DNA from 3 places in the Leclercia pneumoniae genome. Region 2 is predicted to be linked to each of the others. Evidence: predicted binding sites of a transcription regulator. Region 2 holds the regulator's gene; each other region holds the start of a gene.
What was found. The regulator PurR, encoded in region 2, represses purine synthesis genes. The targets are predictions, from matches to a motif close to CANGCAAACGTTTGCNTG.

Region 1: glyA (serine hydroxymethyltransferase) is a predicted target of PurR. The motif match lies at 2,244-2,261, and genes of this name have one in related genera.
Region 3: gcvT (glycine cleavage system aminomethyltransferase GcvT) is a predicted target of PurR. The motif match lies at 1,711-1,728, and genes of this name have one in related genera.

What each region holds. Positions count from the first base shown of each region.
Region 1 is NZ_CP071383.1:3,191,631-3,195,915, reverse strand. It holds gene glrR (two-component system response regulator GlrR) at 1-401, shown strand, start outside; gene glnB (nitrogen regulatory protein P-II) at 481-819, shown strand; gene hmpA (NO-inducible flavohemoprotein) at 884-2,074, opposite strand; gene glyA (serine hydroxymethyltransferase) at 2,379-3,632, shown strand; partial or broken gene JZ655_RS15465 (DoxX family protein) at 3,703-4,126, opposite strand; gene JZ655_RS15460 (DUF2569 domain-containing protein) at 4,285-4,285, shown strand, end outside.
Region 2 is NZ_CP071383.1:1,916,313-1,920,597, forward strand. It holds gene punC (purine nucleoside transporter PunC) at 1-536, opposite strand, end outside; gene punR (DNA-binding transcriptional activator PunR) at 652-1,584, shown strand; gene purR (HTH-type transcriptional repressor PurR) at 1,581-2,606, opposite strand; gene cydH (cytochrome bd-I oxidase subunit CydH) at 2,903-2,992, shown strand; gene JZ655_RS09245 (MFS transporter) at 3,155-4,285, shown strand, end outside.
Region 3 is NZ_CP071383.1:3,519,174-3,523,458, reverse strand. It holds gene ubiH (2-octaprenyl-6-methoxyphenyl hydroxylase) at 1-175, shown strand, start outside; gene ubiI (FAD-dependent 2-octaprenylphenol hydroxylase) at 187-1,389, shown strand; gene gcvT (glycine cleavage system aminomethyltransferase GcvT) at 1,818-2,912, shown strand; gene gcvH (glycine cleavage system protein GcvH) at 2,936-3,325, shown strand; gene gcvP (aminomethyl-transferring glycine dehydrogenase) at 3,451-4,285, shown strand, end outside.

The DNA.
Region 1 (4,285 bases), 1.3 Mb from region 2:
AAGATATCCCGCTGCTGGCGACGCAGCTGCTGCGCCAGTCGGCTGAGCGGCATAAACCCTTTGTGCGTGCCTTTTCAACCGATGCCATGAAGCGGCTTATGACCGCCGGCTGGCCGGGCAACGTGCGCCAACTGGTAAACGTGATCGAGCAGTGCGTAGCGTTGACCTCCTCGCCGGTGATCAGCGATGCGCTGGTTGAGCAGGCGCTGGAAGGGGAGAACACCGCGCTCCCCACCTTTGTGGAAGCGCGTAATCAGTTTGAACTCAACTACCTGCGTAAGCTGCTGCAAATTACCAAAGGCAACGTGACCCATGCGGCCCGTATGGCTGGACGCAACCGCACCGAATTTTACAAATTGCTGTCGCGCCATGAGCTGGAAGCAAACGACTTTAAAGAGTAATACCGCTAAATCCATCGGGTATGATACTGTGAGCAACCGATTACGATGCTGCTGACAGGTACGATTTCAAGGACTCACCATGAAAAAAATTGATGCGATTATTAAACCTTTCAAACTGGACGATGTGCGTGAAGCGCTGGCGGAAGTCGGCATCACCGGGATGACGGTAACTGAAGTGAAAGGCTTTGGTCGCCAGAAGGGCCATACTGAGCTGTATCGTGGCGCAGAGTACATGGTGGACTTTCTGCCGAAGGTGAAAATTGAGATCGTGGTCAGCGACGATATCGTCGACACCTGCGTGGATACGATTATTCGCACCGCTCAGACCGGCAAAATTGGCGACGGAAAGATCTTTGTCTTTGATGTCGCGCGGGTGATCCGTATTCGTACGGGTGAAGAGGACGATGCGGCGATCTAAACCCGCATCACGCTGACTCATCTGTATAAAAAAAGCCCCCGGTAATTGCCGGGGGCTTTTTGCATTACAGCACCTTGTGCGGGCCAAAACATTCGTAATGGATGTTCTCTTTATTGACCCCCAGTTCGACCAGCTGCGCAGCTGCGAACTGCATAAAGGCTACCGGGCCACAGACATAAAACAGCATCTCCGGGGCGTTAAATAGGCCTTTATGCTGGGCTAAATCCATCAAACCTTCGCTATTAAAGCGTGCTGCTGTGCGATCGGTCTCCGTCGGCAGGCGGTACCAGGTATGTGCGGTAAAGTGCGGCAGCTGAGCGGCCAGAGCCTGTACTTCATCGGCAAACGCATGCACATCACCGTTCTCGGCGGCGTGGAACCAGTTTACCGGCGCGCTGTGCTGCGATTTCGCCAGAGTATCCAGCATCGCCAGCATCGGGGTTTGCCCCACGCCTGCGGAAATCAGCGTAACCGGCGTGTGGGTGTCAACGGCCATAAAGAAATCACCGGCCGGCGCGGCCAGATGCACCACGTCGCCTACTTTCGCTTCGTTATGCAGCCAGGTTGAGACCTGACCACCCTCTTCGCGTTTCACGGCGATACGATAGCTCTTAGCATTGGCTTTGCGGGTGAGGGAATACTGGCGGATCTCCTGATGCGGGAAGCCTTCGGGTTTCAGCCATACGGCCAGATACTGGCCAGGCTGATAATCCGCTACGGGTTTACCATCCACCGGTTCGAATTCGAAGCTGGTAATCAGCGCGCTGCGCGGGGTTTTCTCTACGATACGGAAGGCGCGAGTGCCCTCCCAGCCACCCTTTTTGCTGGCATGCTCGCTGTAGATCTGCGCTTCACGGTTGATAAAGACATTAGCCAGCACGCCGTAAGCTTTACCCCAGGCATCCAGCACCTCCTGACCCGGGCTGAACATCTCATCCAGGGTGGCAAGCAGGTGAGTACCCACGGTGTTGTACTGCTCCGGCTTGATCTGGAAGCTGGTGTGCTTCTGCGCAATTTTCTCTACCGCCGGCAGTAGGGCCGCCAGGTTATCGATGTTGCTGGCATAGGCGGCAATCGCATTAAACAGCGCTTCGCGCTGATCGCCGTTACGCTGGTTGCTCATGTTAAAAATTTCTTTGAGCTCGGGATTGTGGGCGAACATCCGGTCGTAAAAGTGGGCGGTAAGTTTAGGACCCGTTTCAACCAGCAGGGGAATAGTGGCTTTCACGGTTGCGATGGTTTGGGCGTCGAGCATGGCTGCTTCCTTTTCTGTAAATCTAATGATGTATTTTAAATACATCTTATAAAAAATAACCCTGCGTTGTAAATGGTTCTTTGCAACGTGAAATATTCACATCACAAACCTGAAAAGAAATCCCTTACTTGCCGTCTGCGCTTTATGTGTCAAACCCTTGCGTGGCGGGCAGGAAAACGTTTGCGTAAAATCGTTTGTCAAGACCTGTTATCACAGAACTAATCAGTTATACTGTTGCGCGTTGTCCAACAGGACTGCCTTTTTCAGGTCAAAATTTTATTGTTAGCTGAGTCAGGAGATGCGGATGTTAAAGCGTGAAATGAACATTGCCGATTATGATGCCGAACTGTGGCAGGCTATGGAGCAGGAAAAAGTACGTCAGGAAGAGCACATCGAACTGATCGCCTCCGAAAACTACACCAGCCCGCGTGTGATGCAGGCGCAGGGCTCTCAGCTGACCAACAAATACGCTGAAGGTTATCCGGGCAAGCGCTACTACGGCGGTTGCGAGTACGTGGATATCGTTGAGCAGCTGGCAATCGACCGCGCGAAAGAGCTGTTTGGCGCCGACTACGCTAACGTCCAGCCGCACTCCGGTTCTCAGGCTAACTTCGCGGTTTACACCGCACTGCTGCAGCCGGGCGATACCGTTCTGGGTATGAACCTGGCGCAGGGCGGCCACCTGACTCACGGCTCCCCGGTTAACTTCTCGGGCAAACTGTACAACATCATTCCTTACGGTATTGATGAGTCCGGTAAAATTGACTACGAAGACATGGCGAAGCAGGCCAAAGAGCACAAGCCGAAGATGATCATCGGCGGCTTCTCTGCCTACTCCGGTATCGTTGACTGGGCTAAAATGCGCGAAATCGCAGACAGCATCGGCGCATATCTGTTTGTGGATATGGCGCACGTTGCCGGTCTGATTGCTGCGGGCGTTTACCCGAACCCGGTTCCACATGCGCACGTTGTCACCACCACGACTCACAAAACCCTGGCGGGTCCACGCGGTGGCCTGATCCTGGCGAAGGGCGGCGACGAAGATCTGTATAAGAAACTGAACTCTGCTGTCTTCCCAAGCGCGCAGGGCGGCCCGCTGATGCACGTTATCGCAGCGAAAGCCGTGGCGCTGAAAGAAGCGATGGAGCCAGAGTTCAAAGTGTATCAGCAGCAGGTTGCTAAAAACGCTAAAGCGATGGTGGAAGTGTTCCTGAACCGTGGCTACAAAGTGGTGTCTGGCGGTACTGAAAACCACCTGTTCCTGCTGGATCTGGTCGATAAAAACCTGACCGGTAAAGAGGCTGACGCTGCCCTTGGCCGCGCCAACATTACCGTAAACAAAAACAGCGTACCTAACGATCCGAAGAGCCCGTTCGTGACCTCCGGTATCCGTATCGGTTCACCGGCCGTTACTCGCCGTGGCTTTAAAGAAGCGGAAGTGAAAGAGCTGGCAGGCTGGATGTGTGACGTGCTGGACAATATCAATGACGACGCGGTTATCGAGCGCGTTAAAGGTAAAGTTCTGGAAATCTGCGCACGCTTCCCGGTATACGCATAATTCTGCTCCGCAGAAAGAGAAAAGGCCGCGCAAGCGGCCTTTTCTATTTGGTGGCGAAAAAGGGAGGTTCTTAGTGCCGGTCAATAGAAATTGCGCCAGGCCCGGTGACGGCCAATAATAAAAAGGCCCCAGCAATACTGATATTTTTTATAAAAGTTAATCATATTCGGCATGACGGCGTCGCCGCTCATATCCCAGTAAGGATGGCCGATAACTGCCGTACCCAGCGTGTAAAAGACAAACAGCAGTGCGATAGGGCGGGTAAAGAAACCCAGCACGATCAAAATAGCCGCCGGGATCTCCATCACCACCGCAATAATCGCGGCCAGCATCGGCATGGGGGCGCCCAGCTTCGCCATCTATTGCACGGTGCCATCAAACCCGGTCATTTTCGGCAGACCAAAAATAATAAACAGCAGCACGATAGCGATCCGGGCGATCAAAAGAAGCAGAGGACGTGACTGACCGAAATCTAAATAGCGAAGTGCGTTCATGATGAGCTCGCTTTTCGGTGGGGCGTAATTTAACCCTAATACAAATTATCGGCGCCTGCCATTGACCTTCCCGCTATAAATCAGCCGTTAGGGTGATTTTAATTTCAGGGTCACTGGCTGGGTGTGTAGAATTCTCTTTTTTCGGCAAGGATATCGCGA
Region 2 (4,285 bases):
GTGAAGGCCGGAAGCATCAACAACAGCGTAATCGCGAACAAGACGGCAAAGATGGCTTGCCAGTCAAAGTGAGCCAGTAGCCAGCTGCCCAGCAGCGGGGCGAGAGCAGGGGAGAGCCCGACCAGCGGCATAATGGTGGCAAATATACGGTTGGTACGGGACGCCGGATAGTAGTCTGTCACCAGCGCCTGCCAGGTGACCGCCGCAGCACATACGCCCACGGCCTGCACGAATCGTAATACCAGCAGCCAGGTCGCATCGCGCACCCATAGCATGCCGAGGCAGCCGACAGCGAAAATCGCTAAACCGGTCAGCAAGATTGGTTTACGACCCAAGCGATCGGAGAGCGGCCCCCAGAGCAACTGCGCAAAGGCGAAGCCGGCCAGGAACACGCTCAGGCTGGCGCTGATGGCAGCGGCTGGCGTTTGTAAATCTTCCTGCATCGCCGCAAAAGCGGGCAGGTACATATCGGTTGCAAGAAAGCCCAGCACGCTTAAGCCGCCAAGCCAGACTAAAAATCCTTTCCCGGGTGTCACGATGGTTTTCCCCATTTTGTATGCAGGTGTGGCAGCCGCTGAGTGTAGAGAGTGCAATACCGCTTGTGAAACGCTAATATTTGGCGGTTGCATTCAAAAAATTTGCAGGCAGAAAATGTGGTCAGAATATTCCCTTGAAGTCGTAGATGCGGTAGCTCGTAACGGCAGCTTTAGCGGCGCAGCGCAAGAGCTGCATCGCGTGCCTTCTGCCATCAGCTATACGGTGCGCCAGCTGGAGGAGTGGCTGGCGGTGCCGCTGTTTGAACGCCGCCACCGTGACGTGGAACTGACCCCGGCAGGGGCATGGTTTTTGAAAGAAGGGCGCTCTGTTATCAAAAAAATGCAGATCACCCGCGAGCAGTGCCAGCAGATTGCGAATGGCTGGCGCGGGCACCTCTCTATCGCCGTGGATAATATCGTCCGCCCCGAGCGTACCCGCCAGATGATCCTCGATTTTTATCGCCACTTTTCTGATGTGGAGCTGCGCGTCTCGCAGGAGGTGTTCAATGGCGTCTGGGATGCGCTGGCCGATGGCCGGGTAGAGATGGCGATCGGCGCGACTCAGGCCATCCCCGTGGGTGGGCGCTGGGCGTTTCGCGATATGGGAACCCTCAGCTGGTACTGCGTGGTGGCAAGCCACCATCCGCTGGCGGCGATGCCAGGGCCGCTCAGCGATGATACCTTGCGCAGCTGGCCCTCGCTGGTGCTGGAAGATACCTCCCGCTCATTACCCAAACGCATTACCTGGCTGCTGGATAACCAGCGGCGAATCGTTGCCCCGGACTGGGCATCCTCTGCCGATTGCCTCTCTGCCGGGCTCTGCGTGGGGATGGTTCCCGCCCATTTTGCCCGCCCCTGGATCGATGCCGGCAAATGGGTGGCGTTGCAACTTGAGAATCCCTTCCCGGATGCGGCCTGCTGCCTGACATGGCAACAGAATGACATGTCGCCTGCGCTGGCCTGGCTGCTGGATTATCTTGGGGATAGCGAAACGATGAACAGGGAGTGGTTGCGGGAGCCAGACGCGCTGGCTCCGCAGGAGGATTAACGGCGATAATCGCGGAACGGGCCGTCGGCCACCGAGCGGCGTTCAATAAGGCGGGGATGCACTTCAATTGATTGCGACTCTTCTCGCTTATTGACGATGCGATCCAGCAGCATGTTAAACGCGGTTTCACCGAGGAAATCTTTAGGCTGATGGATGGTGGTCAGAGCCGGGGTGAAGAAGCGCGCGTTGCGCACGTTATCATACCCGATCAACGAAATGTCTTGCGGCACCCGCAGTCCCATCTCGTCTGCAGCGCAGAGCGCGCCCATCGCCATCACATCTCCCCCGCAGAACACGGCGGTCGGGCGCGGAGATTGGGAGAGGATCTGCTGCATGGCACGATAGCCGGACTCGGGCTCAAAATCGCCCTGCACAATCCAGTTTTCTGGCACGGTGATCAGCGCCTCTTCCATCGCTTTCATAAACCCAGCCAGACGTCCGGCGCCGGTATTACGCTCCAGCGGGCCGGGGATAACGCCGATTTCACGGTGTCCGCGTTCAATCAGATAACGCCCCGCCATGTAACCCCCCTCGAAGGCGTTATCGATAACGGAGTCGGTAAAGTCAGCTTTCGCTTCACCCCAGTCCATCACCACCATCGGGATATTGCGATACTCTTCCAGCATCGTCAGCACGGGTTCCGGGTACTCTGAACACATCACCAGCAGACCGTCGACACGCTTTTGCGCCATCATCGATAAATAGGCCCGCTGCTTTTCCAGGTTATTCCACGCGTTGCCAAGAATCAGGGTATAGCCCTTCTGGAAGCAGTTTTTCTCCACGGCTTCGATAATCTCGGCAAAGTAGGGCGCTTCGCTACTGGTTGCTAACAAGCCGATAGATTTGGTGTGATTCACTTTCAGGCTGCGAGCGACCGCGCTCGGTGAATAGTGCAGCTCTTTGATCGCCGCCCAGACGGCATTACGCGTCTCTTCAGCGACAAAACGCGTTTTGTTAATTACATGTGATACGGTTGTAGTGGAAACGTTTGCTCGTTTCGCTACGTCTTTGATTGTTGCCATTAGATGTCACTCCAGACCATATCCTAAACTCCTGAAAAACCGAAAGGTAAACGATTGCCTTCTCTCACCCTAATTGCGCAATCTGAATTGCGGTACGCCGGGAAAACGACACAGGACGTCAGGAGGGGGTCAATGGCCGGTACGCTAATAAATTAAGCCTGGAATTTTGTCTGATCTTGACCAAAAGGGGAAGAGCAAAAACGGATATCGCACTAAATCCTGCAAGATTTTTAGCGTAAGTTGTGTAAAAATGAGCAGGCTCACTTTTCGTGGGGGGATTATAAGGAGAAAAATTGATGAATACCGATCTTAAGTTTTCGCTGACAACCACCATCATTGTTCTGGGTCTGATTGTTGCGGCAAGTTTTACCGCGATTCTGCACTGAGTGACTGGGGGGAGTATCATCTCCCTCCTGCCTTTCCTGATTGTTACCCTTCTGGCAAAAATCTTTTGCGCAATTGTTAACTTCTCATTTTTTGTGATTGATGTCATGCTTTCGCCTTCACTGTTCTGTGTCGCATCAAGACACGGTTTCTGGAGTTGACGTATGAAAATCAATTTTCCCCTGCTGGCCCTGGCGATAGGTGCCTTCGGGATTGGCACGACTGAATTCTCTCCCATGGGATTACTCCCGGTAATTGCCCGTGGCGTAGATGTCTCTATCCCGACGGCGGGGATGCTGATCAGTGCTTATGCCATCGGCGTGATGGTGGGGGCGCCGTTGATGACGCTTCTTCTCTCTCACCGCGCACGCCGCAACGCACTTATTTTCCTGATGGCAATTTTCACCGTCGGCAATGTGCTCTCTGCCGTAGCGCCGGATTACAGCACCCTGATGCTCTCGCGCATCCTGACCAGCCTTAATCATGGGGCGTTCTTCGGCCTCGGCTCGGTGGTCGCGGCCAGCGTGGTACCTAAACATAAGCAGGCCAGCGCCGTGGCGACCATGTTTATGGGTCTCACCATCGCCAATATCGGCGGCGTTCCGGCAGCTACCTGGCTGGGGGAAACCATTGGCTGGCGTATGTCTTTCTTCGCCACGGCCGGGTTAGGTATGGTGGCGATGGTCGCCCTCTACTTCTCTTTACCGAAAGGGAGCGCGGGTGAGCGTCCGGAGGTGCGTAAAGAGCTGGCGGTGTTACTGCGTCCGCAAGTGCTTTCTGCGCTGTTAACCACCGTGCTGGGTGCCGGGGCAATGTTTACCCTTTATACCTATATCTCACCGGTGTTGCGCGATATTACCCATGCGACACCCGCGTTTGTCACCGCCATGCTGGTGTTGATTGGCGTCGGATTTTCCATTGGCAACTATCTGGGCGGCAAGCTGGCGGATCGCTCGGTCACCGCCACGCTGAAAGGTTTTTTACTGCTGCTGATTGTCATCATGCTTGCCATTCCGTGGCTGGCGCGCAGTGAAATTGGTGCAGCCATCAGCATGGTGGTATGGGGCGCCGCTACCTTTGCCGTGGTGCCTCCACTGCAGATGCGGGTGATGCGGGTTGCCAGCGAAGCGCCGGGATTGTCCTCTTCGGTGAATATCGGGGCGTTTAACCTCGGGAATGCGCTTGGTGCGGCAGCGGGTGGTGCGGTCATCTCCAGCGGAATGGGCTACAGCGTGGTTCCAGTGATGGGAGCGGTGATAGCCGGTTTTGGCTTGCTTCTGGTGCTGCTGTCGGGT
Region 3 (4,285 bases), 1.6 Mb from region 2:
TCGTCAGCGCGATAAAGAGGCGACCATCGGCGTCACCGATGGGCTGGTGCATCTGTTCGCTAACCGCTGGGCCCCGCTGGTTGCGGGGCGCAACTTAGGGCTGATGGCGATGGAATTATTCATTCCGGCACGCGACGTGCTGGCGCAGAGGACTCTCGGTTGGGTCGCTCGCTAAGGAGTTAACAAGTGCAGAATGTTGATGTTGCCATTGTCGGTGGTGGGATGGTTGGGCTGGCGTTAGCCTGTGGTTTACAGGGTAGCGGCCTGCGCGTGGCGGTACTCGAACAGCAGCCGCCTCAGCCCATAGCCGCCGATGCGGCACCCGAATTGCGCGTGTCGGCCATCAATGCCGCCAGCGAAAAGCTGCTTACCCGCCTTGGCGTCTGGTCTGATATCGTTGCGCGCCGCGCCAGTTGCTATCACGGTATGGAAGTGTGGGAGAAAGACAGCTTCGGTCACATTGCCTTTGATGACGAGAGCCTGGGCTATAGCCATCTCGGCCACATTGTTGAAAATGCAGTGATTCACCAGGCGCTGTGGCAAAAAGCTGAACAGTGCAGCGATGTCACGCTACTGGCGCCGGCGCAAATCCAGCAGGTAGCCTGGGGAGAAAATGAGGCGTTTCTCACCCTGCAAAGCGGCGAAATGCTCACGGCACGCCTGATGGTGGGAGCCGATGGCGCCAACTCCTGGCTGCGTAACAAAGCCGATATCCCCTTGACCTGGTGGGACTACCATCACCATGCGCTGGTAGCGACGATCCGCACCGCTGAGCCGCATCAGGCCGTGGCGCGGCAGATTTTCCACAATGACGGCATTCTGGCCTTTTTACCGCTCAGCGATCCCCATCTCTGTTCCATCGTCTGGTCGCTCTCTCCCGATGCGGCACAGGCCATGCGTGATGCTACACCAGAGGCCTTTAACCAGGCGCTTTGCGTGGCATTTGATAACCGCCTGGGGCTCTGCAGCGTCGAAAGCGAACGTGTTGTCTTCCCGCTGACGGGGCGTTATGCCCGCCAGTTTGCCGCGCATCGTCTGGCGCTGGTGGGGGATGCTGCCCACACCATTCATCCGCTGGCCGGGCAGGGGGTCAATCTCGGCTTTATGGATGCCGCGGAGCTGGTCGCGGAGTTGCGTCGTCTGCATCAGCAGGGCAAAGACATTGGCCAGCATCTCTATCTGCGCCGCTATGAGCGCAGCCGCAAACATAGCGCCGCCATGATGCTGGCAGGGATGCAGGGTTTTCGCGAACTCTTTGCCGGAGCTAACCCGGCCAAAAAATTGCTGCGCGACCTGGGTCTGAAGCTGGCCGATACCCTTCCGGGCGTGAAACCCCAACTTTTACGCCAGGCAATGGGTCTGAACGACCTGCCGGACTGGCTGCGCTAAATAAGACCCCCGTCACACTTTCCTTTCCCGGCCTACTGGCCGGGTGTTTCTCCTCGTTTGAAATAATCTAATTTCACCCGCCTTTTCGCATTAATAAAACTAATGTAGTGATTTTTATGTTGCGGAAAATCATCCCGTTTTTCCAGATTAAATATCATTTTTAACAGAATGCAGCGGGTGTGATGCTGGATTTGTGCGGCCTGTATCGCATAATTCTAGTGAATAACTCTGTAGGCTTTCGGCACCTTTTTGGTCATAAGCTAATGTGATGGCCCATTTTCGCTTATGGTTTGCCGCCGTTTTCGGTGGTAAGTTCAGGTCAAAGAGAACGTTTGCGTCGACATCCAGGAGTGGTGCCGATGCCGGGTTTCGTGGGGATAAAACCGCATGAAACGCAAAGATAGCCCTGCTTATTCAACGAGGAAAAGATGGCTCAACAGACTCCTTTGTACGAACAGCACACGTTATGTGGCGCGCGCATGGTGGATTTCCATGGCTGGATGATGCCGCTGCACTACGGCTCACAAATTGATGAGCACCACGCCGTGCGCACCGATGCCGGCATGTTCGACGTTTCCCACATGACCATTGTCGATCTGCACGGCAGCCGCACCCGGGAGTTTTTACGTTATCTGCTGGCCAACGACGTCGCCAAACTGAAGACGCCGGGAAAAGCGCTCTATACCGGCATGCTCAATGCCTCCGGCGGCGTGATTGATGACCTCATCGTCTATTACTTCACTGAAGATTTCTTCCGCCTCGTTGTAAACTCCGCCACCCGCGAAAAAGACCTCTCCTGGATTACCCAACACGCCGAACCTTACGCCATCGACATCACCGTCCGTGACGATCTGTCGCTGATTGCCGTTCAGGGGCCGAATGCCCAGGCGAAAGCTGCAACGCTGTTTAGCGATGAGCAGCGTAACGCCACCGAAGGCATGAAGCCGTTCTTTGGTGTGCAGGCAGGTGACCTGTTCATTGCCACCACCGGTTACACCGGCGAGGCGGGTTATGAAATTGCCATGCCTAACGAGAAAGCCGCTGATTTCTGGCGTGCGCTGGTAGAAGCCGGCGTGAAACCGGCAGGCCTGGGGGCGCGCGATACGCTGCGTCTGGAAGCCGGTATGAATTTATATGGCCAGGAGATGGACGAAGGCGTCTCTCCGCTGGCTGCGAATATGGGCTGGACCATTGCCTGGGAACCGGCTGACCGTGACTTTATCGGTCGCGAAGCGCTGGAGATGCAGCGTGAGAAGGGCACCGAACAGCTGGTTGGCCTGGTTATGAAAGACAAAGGCGTGCTGCGCGGTGAACTGCCGGTGCGCTTCACCGATGCCGATGGCAATCATCGCGAAGGGGTGATCACCAGCGGCACCTTCTCGCCGACCCTGGGCTACAGCATTGCGCTGGCACGCGTACCGGCGGGCATTGGCGAAACTGCCGTTGTACAGATCCGCAATCGCGAGATGCCGGTTGCCGTCACTAAACCGATTTTTGTTCGCGCCGGTAAGCCGGTCGTCTAATTATTTTTATCAGGAGAACTTCAATGAGCAATGTGCCAGCAGAACTGAAATACAGCAAAGAACACGAGTGGCTGCGCAAAGAGGCGGACGGCACTTACACGGTAGGCATCACCGAGCATGCGCAAGAGTTGCTGGGTGACATGGTCTTTGTTGACCTGCCGGAAGTGGGCGCGACCGTTAGCGCAGGCGATGACTGTGCGGTGGCGGAGTCTGTGAAAGCCGCTTCTGACATCTACGCGCCGGTTGGCGGCGAAATCGTTGCCGTGAATGACGCGCTGAGCGACTCCCCGGAACTGGTAAACAGCGAGCCTTACGCGGGCGGCTGGATCTTTAAAATCAAAGCCAGCGATGAAGCGGAAGTTGCCGCGCTGCTGGATGCTACCGCGTACGAAGCACTGTTAGAAGACGAGTAAGCCTTTTCCCTCTTCCCTTTGGGGAGAGGGTAGGGTGAGGGGAACAGACGACACCCTCACCCCAGCCCTCTCCCTCAGGGAGAGGGAGAATACACATTCACTGCACGTTTCAGGAACCATCGCTCATGACACAGACTTTAAGCCAGCTTGAAAATCGTGGCGCCTTTATTGAACGTCACATCGGGCCGGATGCTCAGCAACAGCAGGAGATGCTGAACACGGTTGGCGCAGATTCATTAAACGCCCTGATCGGCCAGATCGTGCCAAAAGACATCCAGCTTGCCACACCGCCGCAGGTAGGCGATGCCACGACGGAATTTGCCGCGCTGGCGGAGCTGAAGGCGATTGCCGGCCTTAACAAGCGCTTTAAGTCTTACATTGGCATGGGCTACACCCCGGTACAGTTGCCGCCGGTTATTCTGCGCAATATGCTGGAAAATCCGGGCTGGTACACCGCCTATACGCCGTATCAGCCGGAAGTCTCTCAGGGCCGTCTGGAAGCGCTGCTGAACTTCCAGCAGGTGACGCTGGATCTGACGGGGCTGGATATTGCTTCTGCCTCACTGCTGGATGAAGCCACCGCCGCTGCCGAAGCCATGGCGATGGCAAAACGCGTCAGCAAACTGAAGGGCGCAAACCGCTTCTTCGTCGCGGCCGATATCCATCCGCAAACTCTGGACGTAGTACGTACCCGTGCGGAAACTTTCGGGTTTGACGTCATTGTGGATGATGCCGAAAAGGCGAAGGATCATCAGGATGTCTTTGGCGTGCTGTTGCAGCAGGTGGGCACCACCGGTGAAGTCCACGATTACAGCGATCTTATTGCTGAGCTGAAAGCCCGTAAAATCGTGGTCAGCGTAGCGGCCGATTTTATGTCACTGGTACTGCTCACGGCGCCGGGTAAACAGGGGGCGGACATCGTCTTCGGCTCTGCCCAGCGCTTTGGCGTTCCGATGGGCT